DNA from 3 places in the Neobacillus sp. 19 genome. Region 1 is predicted to be linked to each of the others. Evidence: a T-box and tRNA genes for the amino acid it is inferred to sense, from the RefSeq annotation. Region 1 holds a T-box; the other regions hold tRNA genes.

What was found. The T-box of region 1 lies ahead of ACO1D1_RS18765 (valine--tRNA ligase). A T-box ahead of a tRNA ligase gene usually reads a tRNA of that ligase, here a tRNA-Val.
Region 2: it has a tRNA-Val gene. The T-box ahead of ACO1D1_RS18765 (valine--tRNA ligase) is inferred to sense a tRNA for this amino acid. The anticodon was not compared.
Region 3: it has a tRNA-Val gene. The T-box ahead of ACO1D1_RS18765 (valine--tRNA ligase) is inferred to sense a tRNA for this amino acid. The anticodon was not compared.

The regions. Positions count from the first base shown of each region.
Region 1 covers NZ_JBMPZU010000058.1:202,765-212,885, forward strand. The annotation lists gene ACO1D1_RS18765 (valine--tRNA ligase) at 1-2,517, opposite strand, end outside; T-box leader at 2,560-2,795, opposite strand; gene ACO1D1_RS18770 (hypothetical protein) at 2,954-3,148, shown strand; gene ysxE (spore coat protein YsxE) at 3,169-4,206, opposite strand; gene ACO1D1_RS18780 (LysM peptidoglycan-binding domain-containing protein) at 4,297-5,145, opposite strand; gene ACO1D1_RS18785 (hypothetical protein) at 5,034-5,411, opposite strand; gene hemL (glutamate-1-semialdehyde 2,1-aminomutase) at 5,504-6,790, opposite strand; gene hemB (porphobilinogen synthase) at 6,815-7,795, opposite strand; gene ACO1D1_RS18800 (uroporphyrinogen-III synthase) at 7,979-8,761, opposite strand; gene hemC (hydroxymethylbilane synthase) at 8,758-9,696, opposite strand; gene ACO1D1_RS18810 (cytochrome C assembly family protein) at 9,712-10,121, opposite strand, start outside.
Region 2 covers NZ_JBMPZU010000062.1:37,140-47,260, reverse strand. The annotation lists gene ACO1D1_RS20590 (NupC/NupG family nucleoside CNT transporter) at 1-282, shown strand, start outside; gene ACO1D1_RS20585 (hypothetical protein) at 1,315-3,159, opposite strand; gene ACO1D1_RS20580 (hypothetical protein) at 3,343-3,591, shown strand; tRNA gene ACO1D1_RS20575 (tRNA-Arg) at 3,769-3,842, opposite strand; tRNA gene ACO1D1_RS20570 (tRNA-Asn) at 3,948-4,022, opposite strand; tRNA gene ACO1D1_RS20565 (tRNA-Ile) at 4,045-4,118, opposite strand; tRNA gene ACO1D1_RS20560 (tRNA-Gly) at 4,124-4,197, opposite strand; tRNA gene ACO1D1_RS20555 (tRNA-Cys) at 4,210-4,283, opposite strand; tRNA gene ACO1D1_RS20550 (tRNA-His) at 4,297-4,372, opposite strand; tRNA gene ACO1D1_RS20545 (tRNA-Tyr) at 4,378-4,462, opposite strand; tRNA gene ACO1D1_RS20540 (tRNA-Phe) at 4,474-4,546, opposite strand; tRNA gene ACO1D1_RS20535 (tRNA-Asp) at 4,590-4,666, opposite strand; tRNA gene ACO1D1_RS20530 (tRNA-Met) at 4,670-4,743, opposite strand; tRNA gene ACO1D1_RS20525 (tRNA-Ser) at 4,773-4,865, opposite strand; tRNA gene ACO1D1_RS20520 (tRNA-Met) at 4,892-4,968, opposite strand; tRNA gene ACO1D1_RS20515 (tRNA-Arg) at 4,988-5,061, opposite strand; tRNA gene ACO1D1_RS20510 (tRNA-Thr) at 5,071-5,146, opposite strand; tRNA gene ACO1D1_RS20505 (tRNA-Val) at 5,462-5,537, opposite strand; tRNA gene ACO1D1_RS20500 (tRNA-Glu) at 5,541-5,615, opposite strand; rRNA gene rrf (5S ribosomal RNA) at 5,659-5,775, opposite strand; rRNA gene ACO1D1_RS20490 (23S ribosomal RNA) at 5,857-8,792, opposite strand; rRNA gene ACO1D1_RS20485 (16S ribosomal RNA) at 8,992-10,121, opposite strand, start outside.
Region 3 covers NZ_JBMPZU010000099.1:1,542-11,662, reverse strand. The annotation lists gene glmM (phosphoglucosamine mutase) at 1-1,026, opposite strand, end outside; gene ACO1D1_RS26415 (CdaR family protein) at 1,064-2,290, opposite strand; gene cdaA (diadenylate cyclase CdaA) at 2,283-3,110, opposite strand; gene rsiW (anti-sigma-W factor RsiW) at 3,244-3,867, opposite strand; gene sigW (RNA polymerase sigma factor SigW) at 3,885-4,448, opposite strand; gene ACO1D1_RS26395 (aspartyl-phosphate phosphatase Spo0E family protein) at 4,680-4,835, shown strand; gene rocF (arginase) at 5,066-5,965, opposite strand; tRNA gene ACO1D1_RS26385 (tRNA-Ala) at 6,340-6,415, opposite strand; tRNA gene ACO1D1_RS26380 (tRNA-Gly) at 6,425-6,499, opposite strand; tRNA gene ACO1D1_RS26375 (tRNA-Lys) at 6,558-6,630, opposite strand; tRNA gene ACO1D1_RS26370 (tRNA-Gln) at 6,632-6,706, opposite strand; tRNA gene ACO1D1_RS26365 (tRNA-Tyr) at 6,755-6,839, opposite strand; tRNA gene ACO1D1_RS26360 (tRNA-Thr) at 6,859-6,931, opposite strand; tRNA gene ACO1D1_RS26355 (tRNA-Val) at 6,971-7,046, opposite strand; tRNA gene ACO1D1_RS26350 (tRNA-Glu) at 7,051-7,125, opposite strand; tRNA gene ACO1D1_RS26345 (tRNA-Thr) at 7,146-7,218, opposite strand; tRNA gene ACO1D1_RS26340 (tRNA-Asn) at 7,247-7,321, opposite strand; rRNA gene rrf (5S ribosomal RNA) at 7,335-7,451, opposite strand; rRNA gene ACO1D1_RS26330 (23S ribosomal RNA) at 7,575-10,121, opposite strand, start outside.

The DNA.
Region 1 (10,121 bases):
TTTCTTTTGAACTCTTTCAACTTCTTTATTTAATTTATCATATTCTTTTTCAAGGCGGGCAATTTCTTCATCGATATTGATCAAGCCTTCAAGCGGCAGGATGATTTCTAAGCCTGTTACTACGGCAGTCATTGCTTTTTCAGGTGCCTCGATGTCAACACCCATTTGCAATTCTTCCGGATTACAGAAGCGTTCAATATAGCTGCGGTTATTCTCGATGGCTTTTAGAACCGTTTCATCCTTTGCCTTCACGAGCATTTTGATTTTCTTGCTCATTGGCGTGTTCACTTCAGCCCGAATATTCCGGACAGAACGTATCATTTCCATAAGCAGCTTCATTTCATGGGCTGCCTGCTCATCGGAAAGCTCTGGTTTCACCACTGGCCATGCTGCAGTTGTAATCGATTCTCCAGCATGCGGAAGGTTCTGCCAAATTTCCTCGGTAATGAACGGCATAAATGGATGCAATAAGCGCATCGTGTTGTCTAATACATAGGCAAGAATCGAACGGGTCGTTTTCTTCGCGGCTTCGTCTTCCCCATATAATGGCAGCTTAGCCATTTCAATATACCAGTCACAGAAATCATCCCAGATAAAGTTGTATAGCGCACGGCCTACTTCACCGAATTCATAACGCTCAGAGAGTCTTGTTACATGTTCAATGGTTTCATTTAAGCGGGTTAAGATCCACTTGTCGGCAACCGATTTTTCGCCGCTGAAATCAATTTCTTCATATGTTAAACCATCCATATTCATTAAGGCAAAGCGGGAGGCATTCCAAATTTTATTGGCGAAGTTCCAAGTGGACTCAACCTTTTCAAAACTAAAACGTAAATCCTGACCTGGCGAACTTCCTGTAGATAGGAAATATCTCAAGGCATCGGCACCGTATTTTTCAATAACATCCATTGGATCCACACCGTTGCCAAGTGATTTACTCATCTTACGTCCTTGTTCATCACGAACAAGACCATGAATCAGAACATCATTAAACGGACGGTCGCCGGTAAACTCGATGCTTTGGAAAATCATTCGCGATACCCAGAAGAAGATAATGTCATAGCCGGTTACAAGTGCATCGGTAGGGAAGTAGCGTTTAAAATCCGCTGCTTCTTTATTAGGCCAGCCCATTGTTGAGAACGGCCATAGCGCTGAGCTGAACCATGTATCCAATACGTCATTATCTTGGTTCCAATTCTCTTCATCTGCTGGTGCCTCAAGCCCAACATATACTTCACCCGTTTCCTTGTGATACCAAGCAGGAATGCGGTGTCCCCACCAAAGCTGACGTGAAATACACCAATCACGGATATTCTCCATCCAGCGCAAGTATGTTTTTTCGAAACGATCAGGAACAAAGTTTACTTTATTTTCTTTGTTTTGCAAGGCAATCGCTTCATCCGCTAGCGGCTGCATTTTGACAAACCATTGAGTGGAAAGGTAAGGTTCAACCACAGCACCGCTGCGTTCAGAGTGACCAACGGAATGAAGATGATCTTCAATTTTGATCAGAACACCTAATTCTTGAAGGTCTTTGACGATTTGCTTGCGGCATTCAAAACGGTCTAAACCATTGTATTTTCCGGCCTTTACATTCATCGAGCCGTCTTCATTCATAACTAGAACACGCTCTAAATTGTGTCGGTTTCCTACTTCAAAGTCGTTCGGGTCATGTGCCGGTGTAATTTTAACTACCCCTGAACCAAATTCCATATCCACATAATCATCGCCGACGATTGGAATCTCACGCCCCACGATTGGCAGAATAACCGTTTTCCCGATTAGGTGCTTGTAACGGTCGTCTTCCGGATGAACCGCAATAGCCGTATCCCCAAGCATCGTTTCTGGACGAGTGGTCGCAATTTCAATGTGACCTGAACCGTCTGCTAATGGGTATCTCATATGATAAAACGCGCCTTGAACATCCTTATAAATTACTTCGATGTCGGACAATGCTGTTTTTGTGGATGGATCCCAGTTAATGATATATTCACCACGGTAAATCAGGCCTTTTTTATAAAGGGTTACGAATACTTCTTTAACAGCATCTGATAAGCCTTCATCAAGGGTGAAACGCTCGCGGCTGTAGTCGAGTCCCAGGCCTAGCTTTGCCCATTGCTGCCGGATGTGGCCGGCATATTCTTCCTTCCATTTCCATGTTTCCTCAACGAATTTTTCCCGGCCTAAATCATAGCGGCTTTTCCCTTCGCTGCGAAGTTTTTCTTCCACCTTTGCCTGTGTGGCAATTCCGGCGTGGTCCATTCCCGGTAACCAAAGTACATCATAGCCTTGCATCCGTTTCATTCGAGTAAGAATATCTTGTAAAGTTGTATCCCAGGCATGACCTAGATGTAGTTTCCCGGTAACATTTGGCGGCGGGATAACGATTGTATAGGGCTGCTTCCCTTCGTCATCTTTCGCCTCGAAAAACTTGCCTTGTAACCACCAGTCATAACGCCCTTTCTCAATCGATTGCGGATCGTATTTAGTCGGCATCGTTAATTCCTTTGTTTCCATTTCCAAATTCCTCCTTCAAAATACAAAAAACCCCATTCGTCATAAAAGGACGAATGGAGTTTGCTTCGCGGTACCACCTTTTTTCCAATCAAAAAAATGATTGGCGCTTAACTTAGATAACGGATTTGATCCGTCCTCCACTAATGGGGCATATAAGCCTTTTCGCAGAAGAAGCTCTTGGGCGACCTTCGGATGTTCCTCTTAGGAAATCTTTCAGCTAGTGATTTCCCTCTCTTGAAGCAGGAGCGCATCGTACTCTTCCCTGTCTTTGCTTATGATTATTTATTATATTGTTATACTACCCAAAAAAGGGGATAGACGTCAATCAGGATGGCCAAAATTTTTATATTTTATACGATATGTCTGATTTCCGGAAACAAACTGGGTATTTATTAATATATATAGATAAATAGTTATTTCATTAGGGGGGGTTTCAGTGGGGAGAAATAATTTTCATAAATACAAACACCGTCCCTGGTTTCGAACGTTTCGCAGATTTTGCGGACAATTAATTGTTCCGTTTGTTATTTTTCAGTTCATTCGAACGATTTTTCTGCCGACTGTCTTTGATGTTTTATTGTTAACATGCTTTATCTTCATCGCCATTTCTATTTACTTTGACATTATTTAAGGAGCCCAAGTTGCAGACATCTACTGCGGCTGGGCTCCTTCTTTTGCCTGCTTTTGCTGGTTTTCGATTTCTGACATTCGCATCACGACATATTCGGAGTTTTTCAAATGCCAATACCGATGCTGAAGCTGGCGGACAAATTTCATTTCATCTCTCGGCGGCTGCTTACGGTAATAGCTTTCAGCGACTTGCATAATCGGGATTGGCAAGGCTAAATAGCTGTAAAATAATAATTTTTCATCCTCTTTAAACGGAAAATACTTAAAATAATGATAAACCCAGTCGAGCGTCGAATCATTCCGTTTGGGATTGGTATTTAAGGCTCTCGATAGGTACGGCAGAAGATCATGGATCGGAGAACCGTAACGGGCGTTTTCAAAATTGATGAAAAAACCATACCCCCGGTCATCGTAAAGAAAATGCTCTGATGACAATTTCCCGTGAGTAATCACCATGCGGGCCTTGTCATTTTCTTTTGTGTTCTCGTACCATTCTTCAAATTTTGTTTTTGAAAATCGCAGTGCCTGGCTTATTTCATTATAGTATAAGCAATATAATAATTGGAATGGTGACATATAGGTCTTTTTCTCACATTGATCGATAAAGCCATCAAGGAATTCCTGATGTTTTTCGAGCTGTTGAATCGTCTTTTCGTAATGTTCCGTTCGTTCTTCTTTGCTGACTGTGATTTCTTTGGCAGACAGCGTATGGAGCCTTGCTAACTCCCGAAAAAGCTGATGGCTTTTTTGCTCCCGGTCTTCCTTTTGGTCGTTAGGCATCCATGGCATGAGATAGTATAGGTTATTCTCATGTAAGACGGCATACCTGCCATCCATGGTCGGATAAATCGGCACGATTCGGTTAAAGCCTTTTTGATAAAGCAGGTGAACATGGCGGATGAAATCCGTCCCAATAGTGGGCGGGATTTTTTTCAAAGCAAAGGTTCCTTTGTTTGAATAAATCTTTTGAACAATGCCGTAATCCTCAATAAAATAGGGCTCGACAAGATAATTTTGTAAAATAGGTGTAATGGATTCTAGTCGATTCGAGTCACTCATGTGATTTCAACTCGCTTTCCAAGCAGAGGGGTGTTCTTTTAAAAGAAGCTGAGCAGGTTAAAAAAACCCGCTCATCCTTTTGGTTCTTGATTATTTTTTCGCTAGTGAACCGGGAATATATAAGACCTGCCCCTCGAAAACATCTTGATTCAGTTCCAAATTGTTGACACGGAGAAGATTTTGGACCGATACATCATACCGGTCTGCCAGACTATCAACTGTATCACCCTTTTGTACGATGCAAACCTTTAATTTAGTTTGGCCGGTACTTTCATCCTTTCGCGCAAAAAACTCTGTCAATGTCATCGACTTCTTTTTCCCGGTCAGCTTTTTCTTTACCTTTTTGACTATATCATCAGATGAAGAAGAAGATGAACTTTCCTCTATTGTTACATCTTCTTCATAATGTGTATTTTGTACTTCCTCCACAACCACTACTTCTTCTTCAAATTCGACATGTTTATGCCCTTCACTTCTTGTTTCCTGGAAGTTCCATACTGGTTCGTAGTCTTCCTCTTCATCCAACTCAACCTGGGGCTGGTAATTAAAGGTTGGGAATTTCGGCAATACCTCAACAGGTTCTTCCTCGTGCTGTTTCTTTGCTTCGGCCTCAAATAGGAAGTTATCTTTATAGCCGCTTTGAACAGCAGGCTGTTCGACCTCTACTTCCTCCTCGTACGTTACTGGTTCGGCACGATGCAGCACCTCATATTCTTGTTCTTCTTCCTCTTGCTGCTGCTCCACTTCATTTCCGTATAACCCGCTGATTGTCAGCTCGGCCGACAGCTTCAAACAGCTGCGTTCTGGCAGAGAATAATCGAATGTTTCTACGAGGACGTCGATATCATAAATGCTTTGAATCCGATTATTCGGAATCGTAATATCAACGGGGAATCGATGTGAAAATTCACAGCTTCCATCTTCCTCGCGTTCCGCCACCCTCTCAACAAATTTCTGAGAGGCAAGCCCTTCCCTTCGCTTACAACATTAGCTTCGTAACTTTTATATTCGCCGGTGAGTTCCAACGAACCACGTATGGTTACGTACTGATCGTTTTCTTGGATGGTGATGTCCGGGTCTAGTGAAATCGAGATAAGCTCTTCGACTTCCTGTCCTTTTCTAAACCACAGCGACTCCTCCAAAGAAAATCGCAGGCACGATTGATTCTCCTGGGACAAAGCGACTCCTCCTTTCGTATCCTCCACGCAAAATCACTATGTCACTTACACTTTATGAAGCAAGGTTTTTAAATATGATAAAAAACACCCACTTAATCAAAGTGGGTGTTAAGAAATCTTTATTTAAGTTTTGAAAAAGCAACTTCTGCTGCTTGAATGGTCTTTTGAATATCCTCATCTGAATGCTCGGTGGATAAGAATAATCCTTCAAATTGGGAAGGCGGGAGGAATACCCCTTGATTCGCCATTTCACGGTAATAGGCTGCAAAGAAGTCCAAATTAGAAGACTTTGCTTTTTCATAGTTAATCACCGCTTCATTGGTAAAGAAGAAACCGATCATCGAACCAGCGCGGTTAAATGTAATAGGAATATCATATTTTTTAGCAGCTGCCTCAAAACCTTTTTGAAGCATGTCGCCTTTACGGATAAATTCCTGGTAGTGCTCTGGCGTTAACTGGCTTAGAGTCTCAAGCCCGGCTGTCATGGCAAGCGGGTTACCTGACAGCGTGCCCGCTTGATAAATTGGGCCGCTTGGAGCGATTTGCTGCATGATTTCTGCCTTACCGCCGTAAGCGCCAACAGGAAGCCCTCCGCCAATTACTTTACCTAAACAGGTAATATCAGGTGTAATATTGAAATAGCCTTGTGCACAATTATAACCAACACGGAACCCGGTCATCACTTCATCAAAAATGAGCAAGGAGCCGTTTGCAGTAGTGATTTCACGAAGCCCTTCCAGGAACCCTGGAAGCGGCGGAACAAGCCCCATATTACCTGCAACAGGTTCGACAATGATACAGGCAATATCTTCGCCAAATTGTTCAAACGCATATTTGACACTTTCAAGATCATTGTAAGGGACAGTGATGGTATTGGATGCGATTCCTTCCGGTACACCAGGACTGTCAGGTAAGCCAAGTGTCGCCACACCTGAACCCGCTTTGATCAATAACGAATCCCCATGTCCATGGTAGCAGCCTTCGAACTTCAAAATCTTGTTCCGGCCTGTATAGCCGCGTGCTAACCGCAATGCGCTCATCGTAGCTTCCGTGCCCGAGTTAACCATCCGCACCACTTCAATTGATGGGACGCGCTCAATCACAAGCTGAGCTAATTTGTTTTCCAATAATGTTGGGGCACCAAAGCTTGTACCTTGTTCAGCTGTTTTTTTCAACGCTTCGACAACTTGGTCATTGGAGTGTCCAAGGATGAGCGGACCCCAAGAAAGGACGTAATCAATATATTCATTGCCATCGATATCGTAAATTTTTGACCCTTTGCCTCTTTCCATAAAAATAGGACTCATATTTACGGATTTAAAGGCGCGCACCGGACTGTTTACACCGCCGGGCATAAGGTTTTGGGCTTCTTTAAATGCTTCAATCGATTTTGTATACGAACGCATTCTGTTCCCTCTTTTCACTAATAATTATTGGTTTTCCTTTAACCAGCGAGCAGCATCTTTGGCATGGTATGTAATAATTAAATCCGCACCAGCACGCTTCATCCCCACTAGCATTTCAAGGACCGTATTTTTCTCATCAACCCAGCCGTTCTGAGCTGCAGCTTTAATCATCGCATATTCACCGCTTACGTTGTAAATAACTACAGGTAAATTAAAGTTATTTTTTATATCACGGACAATATCCAGATATGGCAAGCCAGGCTTCACGATTAAAAAGTCAGCGCCCTCTTGAACATCTGATTCTGCTTCTCTGAATGCTTCCATGCGGTTTGCAGGATCCATTTGATAGGTTTTCCGATCGCCAAATTGCGGCGCTCCTTCTGCTGCCTCGCGGAATGGTCCGTAAAAAGCAGATGCATATTTAACAGCGTATGACATGATTGGGATTTCTGTAAAACCGGCTTCATCCAAACCGGCACGAATAGCTGCTACAAATCCGTCCATCATGTTGGATGGAGCAATAATGTCTGCGCCCGCTTTCGCTTGTGCCACAGCCGTTTTTACAAGCATTTCCAGTGACTCATCGTTCAGGATTTTCTCCCCTTCGACAACGCCGCAATGGCCATGATCTGTATATTCGCACAGGCATGTGTCAGCAACAATAATCATATCCGGGTAGTTTTCTTTAATATAACGAGTTGCTACTTGGACAATCCCATGGTCGTGATATGCTTGCTCGCCGCAGGCATCCTTCGTTTTTGGAATCCCGAATAACAAGACAGATTTAATCCCGTGGGCAACAATATCATCCATTTCTGCCTTAAGATTGTCCATCGATACTTGGAAAACTCCAGGCATGGAGGATACTTCATTACGGATATTTTCCCCTTCATAAATAAACAACGGATAAATAAAGTCCTCAGGTCTTAAGTGATTTTCTCTTACAAGTGCGCGCATATTGGCACTTGAACGTAAACGGCGATGACGTGAAAATTGTAATTCCATCCTATGTACCCCCTAATGATAATCTTTAAAAAACATTGTTAATTTTACTGGAAGCTTGTTGCTAATTGGCAGATAACGTTTTTCAATCAGCGATTATTCCATGTCAATCAGCGGGTAATCTCTTTCAATCAGCGATTACACCATGTCAATCAGCGGATAACCTATTTCTATCAGCGATTACAATTATTCGCCAATTTTTTCTAAGTATGCAATCAAGCTCTTCATCATTTCCTTAACAGTATACTCCTCAGGCGAAGCATGAATCGGCAGCCCGTAGTCTTGCAGCTTTTTCTCGGTTATTGGACCAATACAGCCAATTAAACAGTTCCTCAGCTGCTCCTCCAAGCTATGATCTTGAACGACTTTCATCAAATGGTCGACAGTCGAAGGGCTTGTAAACGTAAGGATATCAAGCTGGTCATTTGCCAGCATCTGCGCAAGCTTTACACGGCTTTCTTCCGGCATATAGGTCTCATAAATGACCACCTCATCGACTGCAGCTCCAGCCTCTGTTAAAGAGCTGGCAATATATTCACGGGCAAGATTCCCCTTCGGTAGTAGTACCCTTGTTCCGCATTCTACAAACGGCAAAAACTCTTCAACAAACGTTTCCGCCACATAGGCTGACGGAACAAACTCCGCCTGATGCCCTTTTTCCTTTAACACCTCGGCCGTCTTTTTGCCAATCACAGCAATCTTCGGAAACCTCGAACTGGCCTCCTCTTCAAAAAATGAAAAAAAGATTTCGACCGTGACATTGCTTGTAAAAATAATCCAATCATATGTATCAAGGGCCTTCAAACAATCGTGAAGGCGCGTGTTTCTCTCGATGGGACGAAAGGCGATGAGAGGGATTTCAACTGGAATCCCCCCGTACCTTTCAACCAAATCCGAGAAGGATTTCGCTTGATCTTTTCCTCTTGGAACCAGAACCTTTTTATCAAGCAAAGGCAGAGATTTGATCATTGACCCTCGAGCTCCCGTTTGACCCTGTCAATCAGGTCCTTGGCTCCCTTTTCAGTTAATAATTCCGCTGCCTTGATTCCAAGCTCTTCGGGATTTTGTCCGCGAAGTTCTTCCTTGAAGACATCGTGGCCCTCAGGTGAAGCAACCAATACATTTAGCATTACCTCATTCGTTTCATCATCAATCCGGGCAAAACCGGCGATTGGCACTTGACAGCCGCCCTCCATTTTTTGGAGGAATGCTCGTTCAGCGCGAACTGCTCTTTCCGTTTTTTTGCACGTGAATTTTTCAAACAGCTCTAGCAGCTCTTTGTCATCTTCGCGGCATTCGATTGATAATGCCCCTTGGCCGACTGCCGGTATACAAATATCTACATCAAGGAATTCAGTAACGACATCGCTCGTCCAGCCAAGCCGGGAAAGACCTGCAGCTGCTAAAATAATCGCATCGTATTCTTCTGTTTCTAATTTTGCTAATCTTGTATCTACGTTCCCGCGAATCCACTTAATTTCTAAATCCGGACGCTCCACCAACAGCTGTGCACTGCGGCGAAGGCTGCTCGTACCGATAATGGCGCCGGGCTTTAAATCTTTTAATTTGATATGGCCTTTTGAAATGAGAGCATCACGGTGATCCTCGCGGAATGGAATACAGCCAATCGTCAACCCTTCAGGCAGTACCGCAGGCATGTCTTTCATACTATGAACCGCCATATCAATCTCTTTATCAAGCATTGCCTGCTCGATTTCCTTAACAAAAAGTCCCTTACCGCCAACCTTTGAAAGAGTTACGTCGAGGATTTTATCTCCCTTTGTGACGATTTCTTTTATCTCAAATTCGAATGATGGGTCAATTTTTTTAAGCTGCTCCATCACCCAATTTGTTTGGGTTAATGCCAATTTACTTCGTCTAGAACCAACAATAATTTTTCTCATAACTGCCTCCTAGTTTTACTCGTACCATATATGAAAAGATGATAATTGACCAAATAAGAAAAAATTAATTAAAACAATTAGAAATGATCCCGTATTCCAAATGGCTAATTTGCGGCCAGAAAGATTTTTCCCTATCCTTAGGTATAAATAGACACTATAGGCTGTAAGCAACAGGAATGATCCGATAATTTTCATATCATACCATGGCATCCCCGGAACCTTTAAAAATGCCCACTGTAAGCCTAGGATCAAGCTTAAAAGCAGCATTGGAACACCAATAACAGCTAATATGTAGGATGATTTTTCGAGCTTTTCCAAATCAGCCAGCCGGATCAGGCGGGTCCCCCATTTTTTCCGTTTCAATAAATCATATTGAAGCAGGTATAAGGACGAGAAAACAAAGGACAGGGAAAATGCTCCATAGG
Region 2 (10,121 bases), on a different contig from region 1:
CAAGCAGGCGGCATTATGGCAACAAAACTAGTGACGAATGAATTTGTCGCCATGTTGAATTTTGGTGAAATCTCCAGCCATCTTTCGAGTAAAACCATTGCCATTGTCTCTGTTTATTTAGTTAGCTTTGCCAACTTTGGAACGGTGGGAATTGTGTCAGGTTCCATCAAATCCATCAGTGACAAACAAGGCGGTATCGTATCAAAGTATGCATTAAAACTATTATTAGGCGCAACACTAGCGTCCGTCATTTCAGGTACCATCATGGGCCTAGTCATTTAATAGTTTAATAGAAGAAACCACTTTTTTGCTAGTGCCGCCGGGGGGCGGTTTTTTGTTTTTTTTGGGGGGAATTGGAACGGTTGTTGAGATTTTAGAGGAACATGTAACGCTGTAGAAAGGCTACTTCAATGCGGCAGCTCAAAATCAGAAGAACAACTACGCAGAATGGTTCTACTTCTAGGTTCGGGCTGCAATTTCAGGCGAACATCTAAGTAGATTGGTTCTACTTCTAGATTCGGGCTGCAATTTCAGGCGAACATCTAAGTAGATTGGTTCTACTTCTAGATTCGGGCTGCGATTTCAGGCGAACATCAAAGTAGATTGGTTCTACTTCTAGATTCGGACTGCAATTTCAGGCGAACATCTAAGTAGATTGGTTCTACTTCTAGGTTCGGGCTGCAATTTCAGGCGAACATCTAAGTAGATTGGTTCTACTTCTAGGTTCGGACTGCAATTTCAGGCGAACATCTAAGTAGATTGGTTCTACTTCTAGATTCGGACTGCAATTTCAGGCGAACATCTAAGTAGATTGGTTCTACTTCTAGGTTCGGGCTGCAATTTCAGGCGAACATCTAAGTAGATTGGTTCTACTTCTAGGTTCGGACTGCAATTTCAGGCGAACATCTAAGTAGATTGGTTCTACTTCTAGGTTCGGGCTGCAATTTCAGGCGAACATCTAAGTAGATTGGTTCTACTTCTAGATTCGGGCTGCAATTATAGGCAAACATCTAAGTAGATTGGTTCTACTTCGATTTTTGGGCTTAAAAATCCAGGTAACCCCTACGTAGATCACTCCTACATTAGAATCTTGACTAAAATATTCGTGTGACACCTACGTAGACAACTCCTTCAACGAAGTTTAGACTTAATACCCACTCAACCATTGAAGCAGACAGGCCCTACTTCTATATTAAAAAAACACAGAGAGACTATGCTCTCTGTGTCACCTTTGTGCTGCACCGCTTTAAACCTTAGGTGAGCTGGCACCCCCCCCAATGTTCAATAAACCTCAAGGCGTGCCGGGCACCGCAGCTACTGCATGACCCCATTCTTATCAAAGTAATACCGTTTTCCATTAATCACATGCCAGCCCACGGCTTGTTTGCCTGAAGCTAAATAGTAGTACCAATATTTATTGTTTGGCCCTAAATTAATCCATTCCTTCGAGGCCATTTCACCGCTTGGTTTGAAATAATACTTGGTACCGCCTATGTATTGGATACCTGTTGCCATGCCGCCCCAATGGTTGAGATAGTACCACTTCCCGCCTAAATACACCCATCCTGTCGTCATGGCGCCGCTGCTGTTAAAATAGTACCAACTTTTCGCACTGGGTGGCGCTAAATAAAGTGTTTGATTTATGGAAAGAGATTTCCAGCCTGTGGCCATCACTCCCGTATTTCGATCAAAGTAATACCACTTGCCGCCGACCTGTTTCCAATCGATGGCTGCTGCACCGCTCGAATGGAGGAAATACCATTTACCGCTAATGTACTTCCAGCCACCGGAAGCCATGACACCATTTTTATCAAAAATATATAACTGACCGCCAATGTAATGAGAACCCGTTACCATATATCCTTCTTCAGTGTCTAAGTAATACCAATTCTTGTTCCAGTAAACCCAGCCTGTGACGAGCTGCCCGCCCGATTTGAAATAATACCAATCCCCTTCAATGAGCTGCCAGCCCGATTGCATTGCTCCATCATGATTAAAATAGTAGATATCTTCATTAATCATCGCAAACCCAGTGATCATCGTGCCATATTCATCGAAAAAATACCATTTGTGATTAATATACTGCCAGTCATACACGAGCACACCATTCGGTAAAAAATAATACCAGCCATCCTCGATATATTTCCAGCCAACCACCATTTCGCCCTTTTCATTCAGGTAGTATTCATGATCATCGACCAAAATCCACCCAGTCTCCATCACACCGGACTCATCAAAATAATAACGCTTCTGATTGATAGTAAACCAACCGGTTACAGGTTTTCCCGCTTCATTATAATAGTAACGCTCACCGTTAATATCTACCCAGCCCGCGGCTGCTTTTACCGTGAAATCCAGGTTACTAAAATCTCTCGTATTTCCTTCTTTATAATAGAAGCTATTATAAAAAAATTGATAGTTTGCATTGTATCGATCCGTTACCAGAATATGATCCAGCTTCCACGTTCCCGTCGCAAACGAATGATCAATCATAATCGAAGCCACTTGTGGATTAGAGGAATCGCTTAATCGAAACGTCCGTAACTCATTCTGTGGGGTGCGATAAACGGCTTCAATTTTGGTAGAGTCATATGTTCCTAAATGATTTAACCCTGTTGCCGAAATGTTTAATGTTGTACCAAACGAAACCTGATTCTTATCAATGCTCACAGATCCTAATTGTGGCTGATATCCAGCCGGATCGACATAAAAATTTCCTGCTCGTAAATCGATTGCCGCGGCATCACCCGGGAACAATTCAGCATTTTTAAAAGAATAATTGGACCCATTAAGATGAACGGTTATATCGCTAACTTTCCAATTCCCTTTTGCATGAAAGTCCTCTACTTTTAAGCGAGTAACATACTTTTTCGTTGCCTCATCATACTTCAAATAGGCTGCCCTTTCATAGGTCTGTCCATGATCATCCGCTCGTATCGTGAGGGAGACAGTAGAAGCAACCTCCTCCGAATCGATCCCTACATCTAAGCTGATGTTAATGGAATCGCCCACTTTGGCCTCCTTTGGACTAACTTGTAAATCCTTCACCACCACTCCCGCAGCAAGTGCATGGTTACTAGCAACATATGAACCTAGTAAAACAAACAATACAACAAATAAACTCCTAAACAGCCAACCAGAAACACGACTTCTCTCCACTTTTATCCCCCTAAAAATTTCAGATACCTTCATTATATATACATATGGAACAATCTGTCATTAGGAATAATCTATTTCTATCCCTAATCTGATTTGGGGAGTTCAATGGTGAAAAAGCTCTAGTAACTCTCGAATGAGATACAGGATCCACCGGTGCTTATCACCGTTCTATTAGCGGATAACTTGTTTCAATCAGCGCTTTTCACCGTTCTATCAGCGGATAACCTGTTTCAATCAGCGCTTTTCACCGTTCTATCAGCGGATAACCTGTTTCAATCAGCGCTTTTCACCGTTCTATCGGCGGATAACCCGATTCAATCAGCGCTTTTCACCGTTCTATCGGCGGATAACCTGTTTCAATCAGCGCTTTTCACCGTTCTATCAGCGGATAACCTGTTTCAATCAGCGCTTTTCACCGTTACTCCGCTTTAATGGAAACATCAAATATCCCAGTCTTTTTTTGCAAATAAAAAACCTCCAAACATAATGTTTTGGAAGTTGATTTGCTTAACGACTTTATCAAGGAATTTCATTAAAGTTAGAATACCTTTAGTTTTCCCTAATGTCGTTAAACCTTTGATACTATTAAGTTACTTAAAGTAAAAAATACGCGCCTTAGAGGATTCGAACCTCTGACCGTACGCTTAGAAGGCGTATGCTCTATCCAGCTGAGCTAAAGGCGCATTATATGAATGGCGGCAGAATTTGACCCTCGCGCCGGTTACCCGACCTACACCCTTAGCAGGGGTGCCTCTTCAACCTATTTAGTACTTCTCCCTAAAATAAAATGGCTCCGCAGGTAGGATTCGAACCTACGACCGATCGGTTAACAGCCGATTGCTCTACCACTGAGCTACTGCGGAACAATTAGAATATTTAGGATGATGGGCCTAAATGGACTTGAACCATCGACCTCACGCTTATCAGGCGTGCGCTCTAACCAGCTGAGCTATAGGCCCAAAGGTGGAGCGGGTGATGAGAATCGAACTCACAACATCAGCTTGGAAGGCTGAGGTTTTACCACTAAACTACACCCGCATAGAAAAGATTTGGAGGCAGCACCCGGATTTGAACCGGGGATAAAGGTTTTGCAGACCTCTGCCTTACCACTTGGCTATGCTGCCTCATTATTACTAATGGGGCGGCTGATGGGAATCGAACCCACGAATGTCGGAACCACAATCCGATGCGTTAACCACTTCGCCACAACCGCCATGATGGTGGAGGGGGACGGATTCGAACCGCCGAACCCTGAGGGAGCGGATTTACAGTCCGCCGCGTTTAGCCACTTCGCTACCCCTCCAAATAAAAAGATGGCTCAGGACGGAATCGAACCGCCGACACAAGGATTTTCAGTCCTTTGCTCTACCGACTGAGCTACTGAGCCAAAAAAATTATATTTCAACAGTAGATACCTACTGGAATAAAAATGGCGGTCCGGACGGGACTCGAACCCGCGACCTCCTGCGTGACAGGCAGGCATTCTAACCAACTGAACTACCGGACCATATTGCGGGGACAGGATTTGAACCTGCGACCTTCGGGTTATGAGCCCGACGAGCTACCAGACTGCTCCACCCCGCGATAATAATTAATAAAGTTTTGTGATTTAATGGCGGAGGAAGAGGGATTCGAACCCCCGCGCGGTTTAACCCGCCTGTCGGTTTTCAAGACCGATCCCTTCAGCCGGACTTGGGTATTCCTCCATTTTATATAAAATCACAAAATCATTTGGTAGCGGCGGAGGGGATCGAACCCCCGACCTTACGGGTATGAACCGTACGCTCTAGCCAGCTGAGCTACACCGCCGTTTTTAAAAAAATAATAACGCGCCCGAAAGGAGTCGAACCCATAACCTTCTGATCCGTAGTCAGACGCTCTATCCAATTGAGCTACGGGCGCATTTTTTTATGGTGCCGGCTAGAGGACTTGAACCCCCAACCTACTGATTACAAGTCAGTTGCTCTACCAATTGAGCTAAACCGGCATAATTTTGATAAAACATTGGTGTGTACACGCTTGCTTTGTTATCGTCGTCCCGACTTCAGAAAGCTTATTCAAGCAGCAGCTCCGTCGGTACGCTGAAGATTTTTCAAGGAAGCATATTCGGTCGTGCTCTACCAATTGAGCTAAACCGGCATAATTTTGAATAAATATTAATGTGTACACGCTTGTTTTGTAATCGTCGTCCCGACTTCAGAAAGCTTTTTCAAGCAGCAGCTCAGTCGGTACGCTGAAGATTTTTCAAAGAAGCATTTTCGGTCGTGCTCTACCAATTGAGCTAAACCGGCATAATTATTTATGGTGGAGGATGACGGGATCGAACCGCCGACCCTCTGCTTGTAAGGCAGATGCTCTCCCAGCTGAGCTAATCCTCCATATGGTGACCCCTACGGGATTCGAACCCGTGTTACCGCCGTGAAAGGGCGGTGTCTTAACCGCTTGACCAAGGGGCCAACTATAAAATAAGGCAAAATAATAGCCCCAATTAGGGGCTTAGCCTGGCAACGTCCTACTCTCACAGGGGCGCATGCCCCAACTACCATCGGCGCTGAGAAGCTTAACTTCCGTGTTCGGTATGGGAACGGGTGTGACCTTCTCGCCATTGTTACCAGACTATTTATTTGAGGTTTCATTCCCTCAAAACTAGATAATGCAGAAGAAGTTTTTTGTAAAAATGAGTTCAACCAATTAAAAATGGTTAAGTCCTCGATCGATTAGTATCAGTCAGCTCCACATGTCGCCACGCTTCCACCTCTGACCTATCAACCTGATCATCTTTCAGGGATCTTACTAGCTTGACGCTATGGGAAATCTCATCTTGAGGGGGGCTTCATGCTTAGATGCTTTCAGCACTTATCCCGTCCGCACATAGCTACCCAGCGATGCCTTTGGCAAGACAACTGGTACACCAGCGGTGCGTCCATCCCGGTCCTCTCGTACTAAGGACAGCTCCTCTCAAATTTCCTGCGCCCACGACGGATAGGGACCGAACTGTCTCACGACGTTCTGAACCCAGCTCGCGTACCGCTTTAATGGGCGAACAGCCCAACCCTTGGGACCGACTACAGCCCCAGGATGCGATGAGCCGACATCGAGGTGCCAAACCTCCCCGTCGATGTGGACTCTTGGGGGAGATAAGCCTGTTATCCCCGGGGTAGCTTTTATCCGTTGAGCGATGGCCCTTCCATGCGGAACCACCGGATCACTAAGCCCGACTTTCGTCCCTGCTCGACTTGTAGGTCTCGCAGTCAAGCTCCCTTGTGCCTTTACACTCTACGAATGATTTCCAACCATTCTGAGGGAACCTTTGGGCGCCTCCGTTACTCTTTAGGAGGCGACCGCCCCAGTCAAACTGCCCACCTGACACTGTCTCCCACCCCGATGAGGGGTGCGGGTTAGAATTTCAATACAGCCAGGGTAGTATCCCACCGACGCCTCCACCGAAGCTAGCGCTCCGGCTTCTCAGGCTCCTACCTATCCTGTACAAGCTGTACCAAAATTCAATATCAGGCTACAGTAAAGCTCCACGGGGTCTTTCCGTCCTGTCGCGGGTAACCTGCATCTTCACAGGTACTATAATTTCACCGAGTCTCTCGTTGAGACAGTGCCCAGATCGTTACGCCTTTCGTGCGGGTCGGAACTTACCCGACAAGGAATTTCGCTACCTTAGGACCGTTATAGTTACGGCCGCCGTTTACTGGGGCTTCGATTCAGAGCTTCGCTTGCGCTAACCCCTCCTCTTAACCTTCCAGCACCGGGCAGGCGTCAGCCCCTATACTTCGCCTTGCGGCTTCGCAGAGACCTGTGTTTTTGCTAAACAGTCGCCTGGGCCTATTCACTGCGGCTCTTCAGGGCTATGAACCCTAAAGAGCACCCCTTCTCCCGAAGTTACGGGGTCATTTTGCCGAGTTCCTTAACGAGAGTTCTCTCGCTCACCTTAGGATTCTCTCCTCGCCTACCTGTGTCGGTTTGCGGTACGGGCACCTTGAATCTCGCTAGAGGCTTTTCTTGGCAGTGTGGAATCAGGAACTTCGGTACTAAATTTCCCTCGCTGTCACAGCTCAGCCTTTACGGTGAACGGATTTTCCTGTTCACCAGCCTAACTGCTTAGACGCGCATATCCAACAGCGCGCTTACCCTATCCTCCTGCGTCCCCCCATCACTCAAACGATTCATAGGTGGTACAGGAATATCAACCTGTTGTCCATCGCCTACGCCTTTCGGCCTCGGCTTAGGTCCCGACTAACCCTGAGCGGACGAGCCTTCCTCAGGAAACCTTAGGCATACGGTGGATGAGATTCTCACTCATCTTTCGCTACTCATACCGGCATTCTCACTTCTAAGCGCTCCACCAGTCCTTACGGTCTAGCTTCAACGCCCTTAGAACGCTCTCCTACCACTGACACCAACGGTGTCAATCCACAGCTTCGGTGATACGTTTAGCCCCGGTACATTTTCGGCGCAGAGTCACTCGACCAGTGAGCTATTACGCACTCTTTAAATGGTGGCTGCTTCTAAGCCAACATCCTGGTTGTCTAAGCAACTCCACATCCTTTTCCACTTAACGTATACTTTGGGACCTTAGCTGGTGGTCTGGGCTGTTTCCCTTTCGACTACGGATCTTATCACTCGCAGTCTGACTCCCACGGATAAGTCTTTGGCATTCGGAGTTTGTCTGAATTCGGTAACCCGATGAGGGCCCCTAGTCCAAACAGTGCTCTACCTCCAAGACTCTAACAACGTGAGGCTAGCCCTAAAGCTATTTCGGAGAGAACCAGCTATCTCCAAGTTCGATTGGAATTTCTCCGCTACCCACACCTCATCCCCGCACTTTTCAACGTGCGTGGGTTCGGGCCTCCATCCAGTGTTACCTGGACTTCACCCTGGACATGGGTAGATCACCTGGTTTCGGGTCTACGACCACATACTCAAACGCCCTATTCAGACTCGCTTTCGCTGCGGCTCCGTCTCTTCAACTTAACCTTGCATGGGATCGTAACTCGCCGGTTCATTCTACAAAAGGCACGCCATCACCCATAAACGGGCTCTGACTACTTGTAGGCACACGGTTTCAGGAACTATTTCACTCCCCTTCCGGGGTGCTTTTCACCTTTCCCTCACGGTACTGGTTCACTATCGGTCACTAGGGAGTATTTAGCCTTGGGAGATGGTCCTCCCTGCTTCCGACCGGATTTCACGTGTCCGGCCGTACTCAGGATCCACTCAGGAGGGAACGAAGTTTCAACTACAGGGCTTTTACCTTCTACGGCTGACCTTTCCAGGTCGCTTCATTTACCCCGTTCCTTTGTAACTCCATGTTGAGTGTCCTACAACCCCAAGAGGCAAGCCTCTTGGTTTGGGCTATGTCCCGTTTCGCTCGCCGCTACTCAGGGAATCGCGTTTGCTTTCTCTTCCTCCGGGTACTTAGATGTTTCAGTTCCCCGGGTATGCCTTCTATACCCTATGTATTCAGGTAAAGATACTGTTCCATTACGAACAGTGGGTTTCCCCATTCGGAAATCTCCGGATCAAAGCTTACTTACAGCTCCCCGAAGCATATCGGTGTTAGTCCCGTCCTTCATCGGCTCCTAGTGCCAAGGCATTCACCGTGCGCCCTTTCTAACTTAACCTAAAAAGGTTTATAACTCTTATTCAATAAGAGAGAAAAACTAAAATGGCGATTACTCGATGTTTACTTTGCTTCTTCTTACGATTATCTAGTTTTCAAGGAACGATTAAAAAAAGCTTTGAGAGAATTGCTCCCTCAAAACTAAACAAACAAGAAACGTCAACCTTATTATCAGTCCGAGAGGACTGCATTATCCTTAGAAAGGAGGTGATCCAGCCGCACCTTCCGATACGGCTACCTTGTTACGACTTCACCCCAATCATCTGTCCCACCTTAGGCGGCTGGCTCCTTACGGTTACCCCACCGACTTCGGGTGTTACAAACTCTCGTGGTGTGACGGGCGGTGTGTACAAGGCCCGGGAACGTATTCACCGCGGCATGCTGATCCGCGATTACTAGCGATTCCGGCTTCATGCAGGCGAGTTGCAGCCTGCAATCCGAACTGAGAATGGTTTTATGGGATTGGCTAAACCTTGCGGTCTCGCAGCCCTTTGTACCATCCATTGTAGCACGTGTGTAGCCCAGGTCATAAGGGGCATGATGATTTGACGTCATCCCCACCTTCCTCCGGTTTGTCACCGGCAGTCACCTTAGAGTGCCCAACTGAATGCTGGCAACTAAGATCAAGGGTTGCGCTCGTTGCGGGACTTAACCCAACATCTCACGACACGAGCTGACGACAACCATGCACCACCTGTCACTCTGTCCCCCGAAGGGGAACGTCCTATCTCTAGGAGTGTCAGAGGATGTCAAGACCTGGTAAGGTTCTTCGCGTTGCTTCGAATTAAACCACATGCTCCACCGCTTGTGCGGGCCCCCGTCAATTCCTTTGAGTTTCAGCCTTGCGGCCGTACTCCCCAGGCGGAGTGCTTAATGCGTTAGCTGCAGCACTAAGGGGCGGAAACCCCCTAACACTTAGCACTCATCGTTTACGGCGTGGACTACCAGGGTATCTAATCCTGTTTGCTCCCCACGCTTTCGCGCCTCAGCGTCAGTTACAGACCAGAAAGCCGCCTTCGCCACTGGTGTTCCTCCACATCTCTACGCATTTCACCGCTACACGTGGAATTCCGCTTTCCTCTTCTGCACTCAAGTCCCCCAGTTTCCAATGACCCTCCACGGTTGAGCCGTGGGCTTTCACATCAGACTTAAAGGACCGCCTGCGCGCGCTTTACGCCCAATAATTCCGGACAACGCTTGCCACCTACGTATTACCGCGGCTGCTGGCACGTAGTTAGCCGTGGCTTTCTGGTTAGGTACCGTCAAGGTACCGGCAGTTACTCCGATACTTGTTCTTCCCTAACAACAGAGCTTTACGACCCGAAGGCCT
Region 3 (10,121 bases), on a different contig from region 1:
TAGGCCGTCCCCAGTTGTATTGTAGTCCAAGAATATAATATGACCAGATTGCTCACCGCCAAGATTAAAGCCGTTTTTCTTCATTTCCTCGACAACATAACGGTCGCCCACTGCTGTTGGCACACTATGAATACCATGGGTTTCAAGTGCCTTATAAAAACCAAGGTTGCTCATGACCGTAGAAACAATCGTTCCATGCTTTAAGCGCCCTTGTTCCTTCAGATACTTGCCACAAATATACATGATCTGGTCGCCATCGACAATTGTACCATTTTCATCAATCGCGATTAACCGGTCGCCATCCCCATCAAAGGACAGCCCCACATCGGCACCCTTTTCCTTTACTAAAGCAGCTAATGCCTCCGGATGGGTAGAACCAACGCCTTCATTGATATTTAACCCGTTTGGTGATGCCCCCATTGTAGATAGGTCAGCATCTAAATCGGCAAATAAATGCGACGCCAATGATGAAGTTGCTCCGTGCGCACAATCTAATGCAATATGGATGCCAGAGAAATCTTCCTCAACGGTATTTTTCAAGTATTGCAGGTATTTCTGTCCGCCTTCAAAATAATCCATCACTTGCCCCAGTTCAGCACCAGTTGGCCGCGGTAATTGATCTTCTGGTAAATCAATGAGCCCTTCAATTTCTAACTCTTGGTCATCGGATAGTTTAAAGCCATCCGGCCCGAAAAATTTTATTCCATTATCAGCCACAGGGTTATGAGAAGCAGAAATCATGACTCCCGCCTGTGCTCCCAATGCTTTTGTTAAGTAGGCAACACCCGGAGTGGAAATGACGCCTAAACGCATGACCTCTGCACCAATAGAAAGTAAGCCGGCAACAAGAGCTCCCTCAAGCATATGCCCTGAAATACGTGTATCACGCCCAATCAATACTTTTGGACGATCCTTATCCTTTGTTAATACATACCCGCCAAAGCGACCTAATTTAAAGGCCATTTCAGGTGTTAATTCGCTATTTGCAATGCCGCGTACCCCATCGGTACCGAAATATTTTCCCATTTAAAAATCTCTCCTTCAACATATCAATTGCTGGATCTTATGCGTTATTCGTTATCGTAACTTTTGCTGTCGATTTATCAGGCTTCCAGTTGACATCTGTCGGGCCTTCTACCTGAATTTTAACATCGTGACTTCCTTCCGATAATCCGGATAAGTCGATGAAAACAGTAAAGTCTTCCGGGCCAATATTCGAAACTGTCCCACTTATGCCATTCACCATAATATTAATCGTTTGGCTCGCGGGGTCATTCAACTCTGCCTTAAGGGTGTCAGTTAACCCTTGGATTTTCACTGGTACACCAGAGACGGTTGTCTCTTCTTGTTTTTTGACCACTATGGTTGCTTTTACCGTTTGCGGAGACACCTTCGAGACCCCATTTGAGATGATGACAGGTAAGGTTAGAGTGGTGTTTTCAGAAATTTTACTAAGATCCACTTCCACTCTTACATTTTCTGTGTTTTTCAGAACATCGTCATTCCCTGTAATCGTCGCTTCTTTTTCATCAATATCGATCGATTCAATCGTAACACCCGGTGGAGGTGTGCCTTTTTTGACAATATTGATGGGAACCGTTTTCGTATTACTCTTAATGGGGATCGTCATTTTGACTGTCTCCGGCTCCACGACAACATTCAGCTTGTTTAATTCCTTGTCTAGTACTTGTATCCGTGCTTCTTTCGTAATGGAAGCTTTCAGTTTACCCTTTTCCTCAATCGTCGCCTTCACATAGGTAATTCGGTCAATTACATCTTTAGCACCGGTAATTTTTACTTTACTTGGCTCAACAACAGGTTGTCCTGCTGAATAACCTTCTTCAATTTGGCTAGAGTTAAATTCGGCATCGACTTTAAATTCCTTCGTTATCTTTTCTTGGATCGTGACATTTACACTAGCCGGTTTCAACGTCGCCTTCAATTTATCAGATAAATTCCTCACCTTAAGGTTTACCTTCTGTTTTCCTATCTTTGCATCGGTCAAATCGACATACACTTCAAAGTTCTTTGAAGCTTTAGCAGACTGGACATGGGTGAGAGGCCCTTTGATAGTAATATCAACCGTGTTGGGAATACCGGATACGACTAAATTTTCTGTATCATAATAAACCTTTACAGGTATATCCTGAATGGTTTCTGTGGCTTTTTCGCCAGGGACATTCACATCTGATAATTTTTTCCCTGTATTGGGCACAGAAGAATATAACAGGACTGCCAATAACAAGGCCAGAACTTTTAAGAACCAAGGGTTATCCATCAGTTTATCCATTGCTTTTCCCCCTCCAGTTCCAACGAGCTGAAGAAGCTTGTTTCGTTTTGTTTTGAATCACCATTTCACTCGTAAGGAGCGCTTTTAATTCCTCTAACTTTAGATCGCGGTGGAGTTCACCATTTTTGGTCAGTGAAATATTACCTGTCTCTTCCGATACGACGACTGTTACACTATCGGTGACTTCACTGATTCCTAATGCAGCCCGATGTCTAGTACCCAGTTCCTTTGAAATAAACGGGCTTTCGGATAAAGGAAGATAGCAGGCTGCTGCTGAAACATTATTTCTTTGAATAATAACTGCACCATCATGTAGTGGTGTATTAGGTATAAAAATATTTATGAGCAATTCCAATGAAATATTGGAGTTTAATTGGATTCCAGTTTCTATGTAATCACTCATGCCCGTTTCTCGTTCAATTGAGATTAATGCTCCGATTCGTCGCTTTGCCATATAATCGGTCGCTTTTAAAATGGCTTCGACTGTTTTTTCCTGATTATCATCATCCTGTGTTCTGCTGCTGGAAAAAAATCGCCCTCTTCCTAATTGCTCAAGGGCCCTTCTAAGTTCAGGCTGAAAGATAATGATAACGGCAAGAAATCCCCAATTTATGGCCTGTTGCATCATCCAGCTTAATGTCGTTAAACCAAGCCACTCACCGACCACTCTGACAAGAAGAATAACGAGAATTCCTTTTAATAACTGAACAGCCTTCGTTCCTCTTATCACATTGATCAGCTTGTAAATGACATACCATACGAGGACAATATCAACAATACTAGCTAGATACTTCCATACAGTAAAATCAGCAAACTGCATTGTTCTTCCTCCGTAACTTTCTTAAAACGTATAGTGAACCAATTTATTATACCATAAAGTGAAACGTACACCTTACCCCTATTATATGTTACTGGTTAAAAAAACAAATCACTCTAGTGCGAGTGATTTGTTTTTATTGGGTTTCCGGCTGGTCAAAGATATCAATGACCTCTTGCGCTGTCTTTTTCATATGATACCAAATCCAGTCAAAGACTTCATTTACTTCTTCAATTTGTCCTGTGACGTGACCGGCTGAGGCAAGGTACTTTTCCCCATTAATGACTGTTACATCCCCTTGGACTTCACCTTCTATTTTCAATTTCCCATTGCGAACGACCACATCCCCTTTGACCGTTTCCCCCTTGGGAACAATGACAGTATTATTTTTGACGACTAAATTCTCTTGCTTTGATACAGAAAATTCACGGTCTTGACTCCAGGTGGAAAACAAACTTCCCACCATTAATATTATGAAAACAGAGGCAGCTGCTAGCATTGGATGATTTCTTAACCAGCGCTGCATCGAAACTTTTTTCTTTTCTTTCGGCAGTCGCGCCAATACATTGGCTGTAAAATCTGCGGGAGCCTGCATATGTGATAGACTTTCGACAAAGGCAATCGTCTTTTTTAATTCATTAAAAATCTCTTCACATTCTTTACAGCTTTGGAGGTGTTCCCGTAAAATTCGTTCCTTTTCAGGCTCAATTTCTTCGTCTAGGTATTCGTGCATTAGTTCGATGATCTGTTCTGGACACATATTTGGTTTCACCTCTATCACACATATCGTAATTGTTGTCTTAATGCTTCACGGCCGCGGTGAATTCTTGTTTTTACAGTTCCGAGAGGCAAGTCAAGAATTTCACTTATTTCATTTAAGGACATCTCTTCAATGTATTTTAATACAATGGGAGACCGGTATTTTTCCGGCAGCTTTAAAATTTCCTTCTGCACCGTCTCATGCAGTTCTAAACTCTCTACCTCCGACTCCGGAAGCGGTGTGTTGGAAGGAACCTGTGAATACATGGTTAATCCTTCTGTTCCAGCTACCTCTGCATCTAAATAATGATCGGGTTTCTTTTTTCGCATTCGATCAATACAAAGATTGGTGGCAATCCGAAAAAGCCATGTGGAAAATTTCAAATCCTGGTTAAACGAGCGGATATTCACATACGCACGGATAAATGCCTCCTGCGCCATGTCCTCTGCTTCGTGGCGATTTCCGAGCATTCTAAAACATAGCTGATAAACACTATTTTTATATATTTCAACGATTTCACCATAGGCATCCTGATCACCTTTGATGACTTGCTTTATTCTCTTTTTTACAATAGCTTCCATTAAGTTTCCTCAGCTCCAATGCTGCTATACGATAATACGAATCGCTAGCGAAAAAGTTTCGTTTTCCACGAAAAACTTCTTAATCCCTATAATTTTAACAAAAATTTACTAAAGGGGGGTAAAATAAGTTTAAAGTTTTTCCTAGGGGAAATACAAATAATAGGGTAATACTTCAATTTGTGGGAATCTCCCCGCAATCGCAGGTTAAAAAATAGGGATGTGACGGCATGTATGAGTGCGGAATTTCGCGATTTAATGAAGGAAATTGAAAATTGCCGAGACAAAATGGTTCAATTAGCATCAGAAACTTCATTAAGCAATCATCAGGTAATCGAAACAAGTAAGAGACTGGATCATTTATTAAATCAATTACTACATAAAAGATAGGCAGCTGCAATGGTTCGGTTCGCAGCTGCCTTTTTCTTTATGGCTCTGTTAAACGTGGCTGTTGATTTCCGCTACATCCGCTTCGCTTTCCGCGGGGCGGGCGGTGAGCCTCCTCGGCGCTAAAGCGCCTGTGGGGTCTCTCCTGTCCCGCTGTTCCCGCAGGAGTCTCGCGGCTTCCGCTCCAATCAACAGTGGTAAAAAATCAACAATAAACTATAACAGAACCTTCTTTATAAAAGTTTTTCACCGAATAATGAACCCATTAACCCGACAGCAACAGAGGCTGTTTTATTTTTTTCATCTAATATTGGGTTTACTTCCACAAATTCCGCTGAAGTAATAATCTTTGCTTCTTCCAGCATTTCCATTGCCAGATGGCTTTCACGGTAGCTGATGCCGCCCATGACCGGTGTACCCACACCAGGACATTCACTTGGATCCAAACCATCTAAATCAAGAGAGAGATGAACACCATCAGTTCTTTCCTTAAGGTAGGCAATCGTTTCTTCCATAACCTTCGCCATTCCCATCCGGTCAATTTCGTGCATCGTATAAACCTTTATTCCTGTTTCTTTAATTAAGATTCTTTCCCCTTCATCAAGTGATCTGGCACCAATGATTACTACATTCTCAGGTTTAACCTTTGGAGCGTATCCGCCAATTTCCGTTAATTTCTTGTGCCCTAATCCAATGCTGGCTGCTAAGGGCATCCCATGGATGTTTCCAGACGGACTTGTCTCCGCTGTATTCAAATCACCGTGGGCATCGTACCAAATCACGCCAAGGTTCTTGAAGTGTTTGGAAACGCCGGCTAATGTCCCGATTGCAATGCTATGGTCACCACCAAGGACCAGTGGAAATGCACCTGATTGCACGGCTTCATCCACCTTTTCAGCAAGCATGGAGGTTTTTTCAGCCACTAAATCTAAATTTCTCAAGTTGGATTCTTCGTCTACAACTACTTCGGGTCTCCCGATTGGTATGTCTCCTAAATCATGAATTTCATCAAAAAGAGGTGTTAGTCGTTCATTAATCCCTGCATAACGGATGGCACTCGGCCCCATATCAACCCCGCGGCGCATTTGCCCTAAATCCATCGGCATCCCAATTATCGAAAGTTTTCTGCTCATCTCTCGCATTCCCCCTAGCTCTTTATAGGTACTATTTTAACCGCTTTCATAGGAATGACTCAACTCGACAAAATGGTGTATATATATGCGGAGAATATCAAAAAAGCAGGCTCTGAATCATAAGGGCTGCTGGAATACTTTTGTGCGAAGATTTAGGCAGAAAGGGTTCCAATACGGTCTATTGGAACCCTTTCGCTTTATTTTTTTGCTGGAACGGGCTCCAATACTGGCTATTGGAACCCCTTTGCTTTATCTTTTTGCTGGAACGGGCCCCAATATGAGCCATTGGAACCCTTTTGCTCGAAAAATAGACATATAAAAATAAAAAAAGCCTTAAATCAGCAACCTGATTTAAAGCGAAATATGTAGTGTGATGGTGGAGCCTAGCGGGATCGAACCGCTGACCTCCTGCGTGCAAAGCAGGCGCTCTCCCAGCTGAGCTAAGGCCCCGTATTCAATTGGAGCGGAAGACGGGATTCGAACCCGCGACCCCCACCTTGGCAAGGTGGTGTTCTACCACTGAACTACTTCCGCATATTCACAGATAAAAACCCAAAAGAAAAAATTCGTCTGGGCTTTTACCTATAAGTTATGAGCCATGAAGGACTCGAACCTTCGACCCTCTGATTAAAAGTCAGATGCTCTACCAACTGAGCTAATGGCTCATGGCTGGGCTAGCTGGATTTGAACCAACGCATGTCGCAGTCAAAGTGCGATGCCTTACCGCTTGGCTATAGCCCAATAAGAAGTAATTAAATCTAGTATGTCCATTATTTTTAAAAATATGAATGGTGGAGGGGGACGGATTCGAACCGCCGAACCCGGAGGGAGCGGATTTACAGTCCGCCGCGTTTAGCCACTTCGCTACCCCTCCATATTCAATTTAAAAAAGGTGCCGGCGAGAGGACTTGAACCCCCAACCTACTGATTACAAGTCAGTTGCTCTACCAATTGAGCTACCCCGGCATATGGTTTAAAAAATATAGTGTTAACATAAAGATATTATGGTGGAGGATGACGGGATCGAACCGCCGACCCTCTGCTTGTAAGGCAGATGCTCTCCCAGCTGAGCTAATCCTCCAAAATGGTGACCCCTACGGGATTCGAACCCGTGTTACCGCCGTGAAAGGGCGGTGTCTTAACCGCTTGACCAAGGGGCCGAATGTTATTAAAATAGGTAAGCTTCCAAGCGGGCTCGAACCGCTGACCTCTTCCTTACCATGGAAGTGCTCTACCTACTGAGCTATGGAAGCATAGCTGATATTCTTAGCTGCATAAAAATGGCTCCGCAGGTAGGACTCGAACCTACGACCGATCGGTTAACAGCCGATAGCTCTACCACTGAGCTACTGCGGAACGATAGTATATAGCCTGGCAACGTCCTACTCTCACAGGGACGCATGTCCCAACTACCATCGGCGCTGAGAAGCTTAACTTCCGTGTTCGGTATGGGAACGGGTGTGACCTTCTCGCCATTGTTACCAGACTATTTTTTTAGACACTATTTATTATAATGTCTATTTTACTTTTTGCAAGAGAAATTTTTCATTCCCTCAAAACTAGATAATGCAGAAGAAGTTTTTGTAAAAACGAGTTCAACCACTTAAAAATGGTTAAGTCCTCGATCGATTAGTATCAGTCAGCTCCACATGTCGCCACGCTTCCACCTCTGACCTATCAACCTGATCATCTTTCAGGGATCTTACTAGCTTGACGCTATGGGAAATCTCATCTTGAGGGGGGCTTCATGCTTAGATGCTTTCAGCACTTATCCCGTCCGCACATAGCTACCCAGCGATGCCTTTGGCAAGACAACTGGTACACCAGCGGTGCGTCCATCCCGGTCCTCTCGTACTAAGGACAGCTCCTCTCAAATTTCCTGCGCCCACGACGGATAGGGACCGAACTGTCTCACGACGTTCTGAACCCAGCTCGCGTACCGCTTTAATGGGCGAACAGCCCAACCCTTGGGACCGACTACAGCCCCAGGATGCGATGAGCCGACATCGAGGTGCCAAACCTCCCCGTCGATGTGGACTCTTGGGGGAGATAAGCCTGTTATCCCCGGGGTAGCTTTTATCCGTTGAGCGATGGCCCTTCCATGCGGAACCACCGGATCACTAAGCCCGACTTTCGTCCCTGCTCGACTTGTAGGTCTCGCAGTCAAGCTCCCTTGTGCCTTTACACTCTACGAATGATTTCCAACCATTCTGAGGGAACCTTTGGGCGCCTCCGTTACTCTTTAGGAGGCGACCGCCCCAGTCAAACTGCCCACCTGACACTGTCTCCCACCCCGATGAGGGGTGCGGGTTAGAATTTCAATACAGCCAGGGTAGTATCCCACCGACGCCTCCACCGAAGCTAGCGCTCCGGCTTCTCAGGCTCCTACCTATCCTGTACAAGCTGTACCAAAATTCAATATCAGGCTACAGTAAAGCTCCACGGGGTCTTTCCGTCCTGTCGCGGGTAACCTGCATCTTCACAGGTACTATAATTTCACCGAGTCTCTCGTTGAGACAGTGCCCAGATCGTTACGCCTTTCGTGCGGGTCGGAACTTACCCGACAAGGAATTTCGCTACCTTAGGACCGTTATAGTTACGGCCGCCGTTTACTGGGGCTTCGATTCAGAGCTTCGCTTGCGCTAACCCCTCCTCTTAACCTTCCAGCACCGGGCAGGCGTCAGCCCCTATACTTCGCCTTGCGGCTTCGCAGAGACCTGTGTTTTTGCTAAACAGTCGCCTGGGCCTATTCACTGCGGCTCTTCAGGGCTATGAACCCTAAAGAGCACCCCTTCTCCCGAAGTTACGGGGTCATTTTGCCGAGTTCCTTAACGAGAGTTCTCTCGCTCACCTTAGGATTCTCTCCTCGCCTACCTGTGTCGGTTTGCGGTACGGGCACCTTGAATCTCGCTAGAGGCTTTTCTTGGCAGTGTGGAATCAGGAACTTCGGTACTAAATTTCCCTCGCTGTCACAGCTCAGCATACGCGGAGAACGGATTTTCCTATTCACCAGCCTAACTGCTTAGACGCGCATATCCAACAGCGCGCTTACCCTATCCTCCTGCGTCCCCCCATCACTCAAACGATTCATAGGTGGTACAGGAATATCAACCTGTTGTCCATCGCCTACGCCTTTCGGCCTCGGCTTAGGTCCCGACTAACCCTGAGCGGACGAGCCTTCCTCAGGAAACCTTAGGCATACGGTGGATGAGATTCTCACTCATCTTTCGCTACTCATACCGGCATTCTCACTTCTAAGCGCTCCACCAGTCCTTACGGTCTAGCTTCAACGCCCTTAGAACGCTCTCCTACCACTGACACCTAATGGTGTCAATCCACAGCTTCGGTGATACGTTTAGCCCCGGTACATTTTCGGCGCAGAGTCACTCGACCAGTGAGCTATTACGCACTCTTTAAATGGTGGCTGCTTCTAAGCCAACATCCTGGTTGTCTAAGCAACTCCACATCCTTTTCCACTTAACGTATACTTTGGGACCTTAGCTGGTGGTCTGGGCTGTTTCCCTTTCGACTACGGATCTTATCACTCGCAGTCTGACTCCCACGGATAAGTCTTTGGCATTCGGAGTTTGTCTGAATTCGGTAACCCGATGAGGGCCCCTAGTCCAAACAGTGCTCTACCTCCAAGACTCTAACAACGTGAGGCTAGCCCTAAAGCTATTTCGGAGAGAACCAGCTATCTCCAAGTTCGATTGGAATTTCTCCGCTACCCACACCTCATCCCCGCACTTTTCAACGTGCGTGGGTTCGGGCCTCCATCCAGTGTTACCTGGACTTCACCCTGGACATGGGTAGATCACCTGGTTTCGGGTCTACGACCACATACTCAAACGCCCTATTCAGACTCGCTTTCGCTGCGGCTCCGTCTCTTCAACTTAACCTTGCATGGGATCGTAACTCGCCGGTTCATTCTACAAAAGGCACGCCATCACCCATAAACGGGCTCTGACTACTTGTAGGCACACGGTTTCAGGAACTATTTCACTCCCCTTCCGGGGTGCTTTTCACCTTTCCCTCACGGTACTGGTTCACTATCGGTCACTAGGGAGTATTTAGCCTTGGGAGATGGTCCTCCCTGCTTCCGACCGGATTTCACGTGTCCGGCCGTACTCAGGATCCACTCAGGAGGGAACGAAGT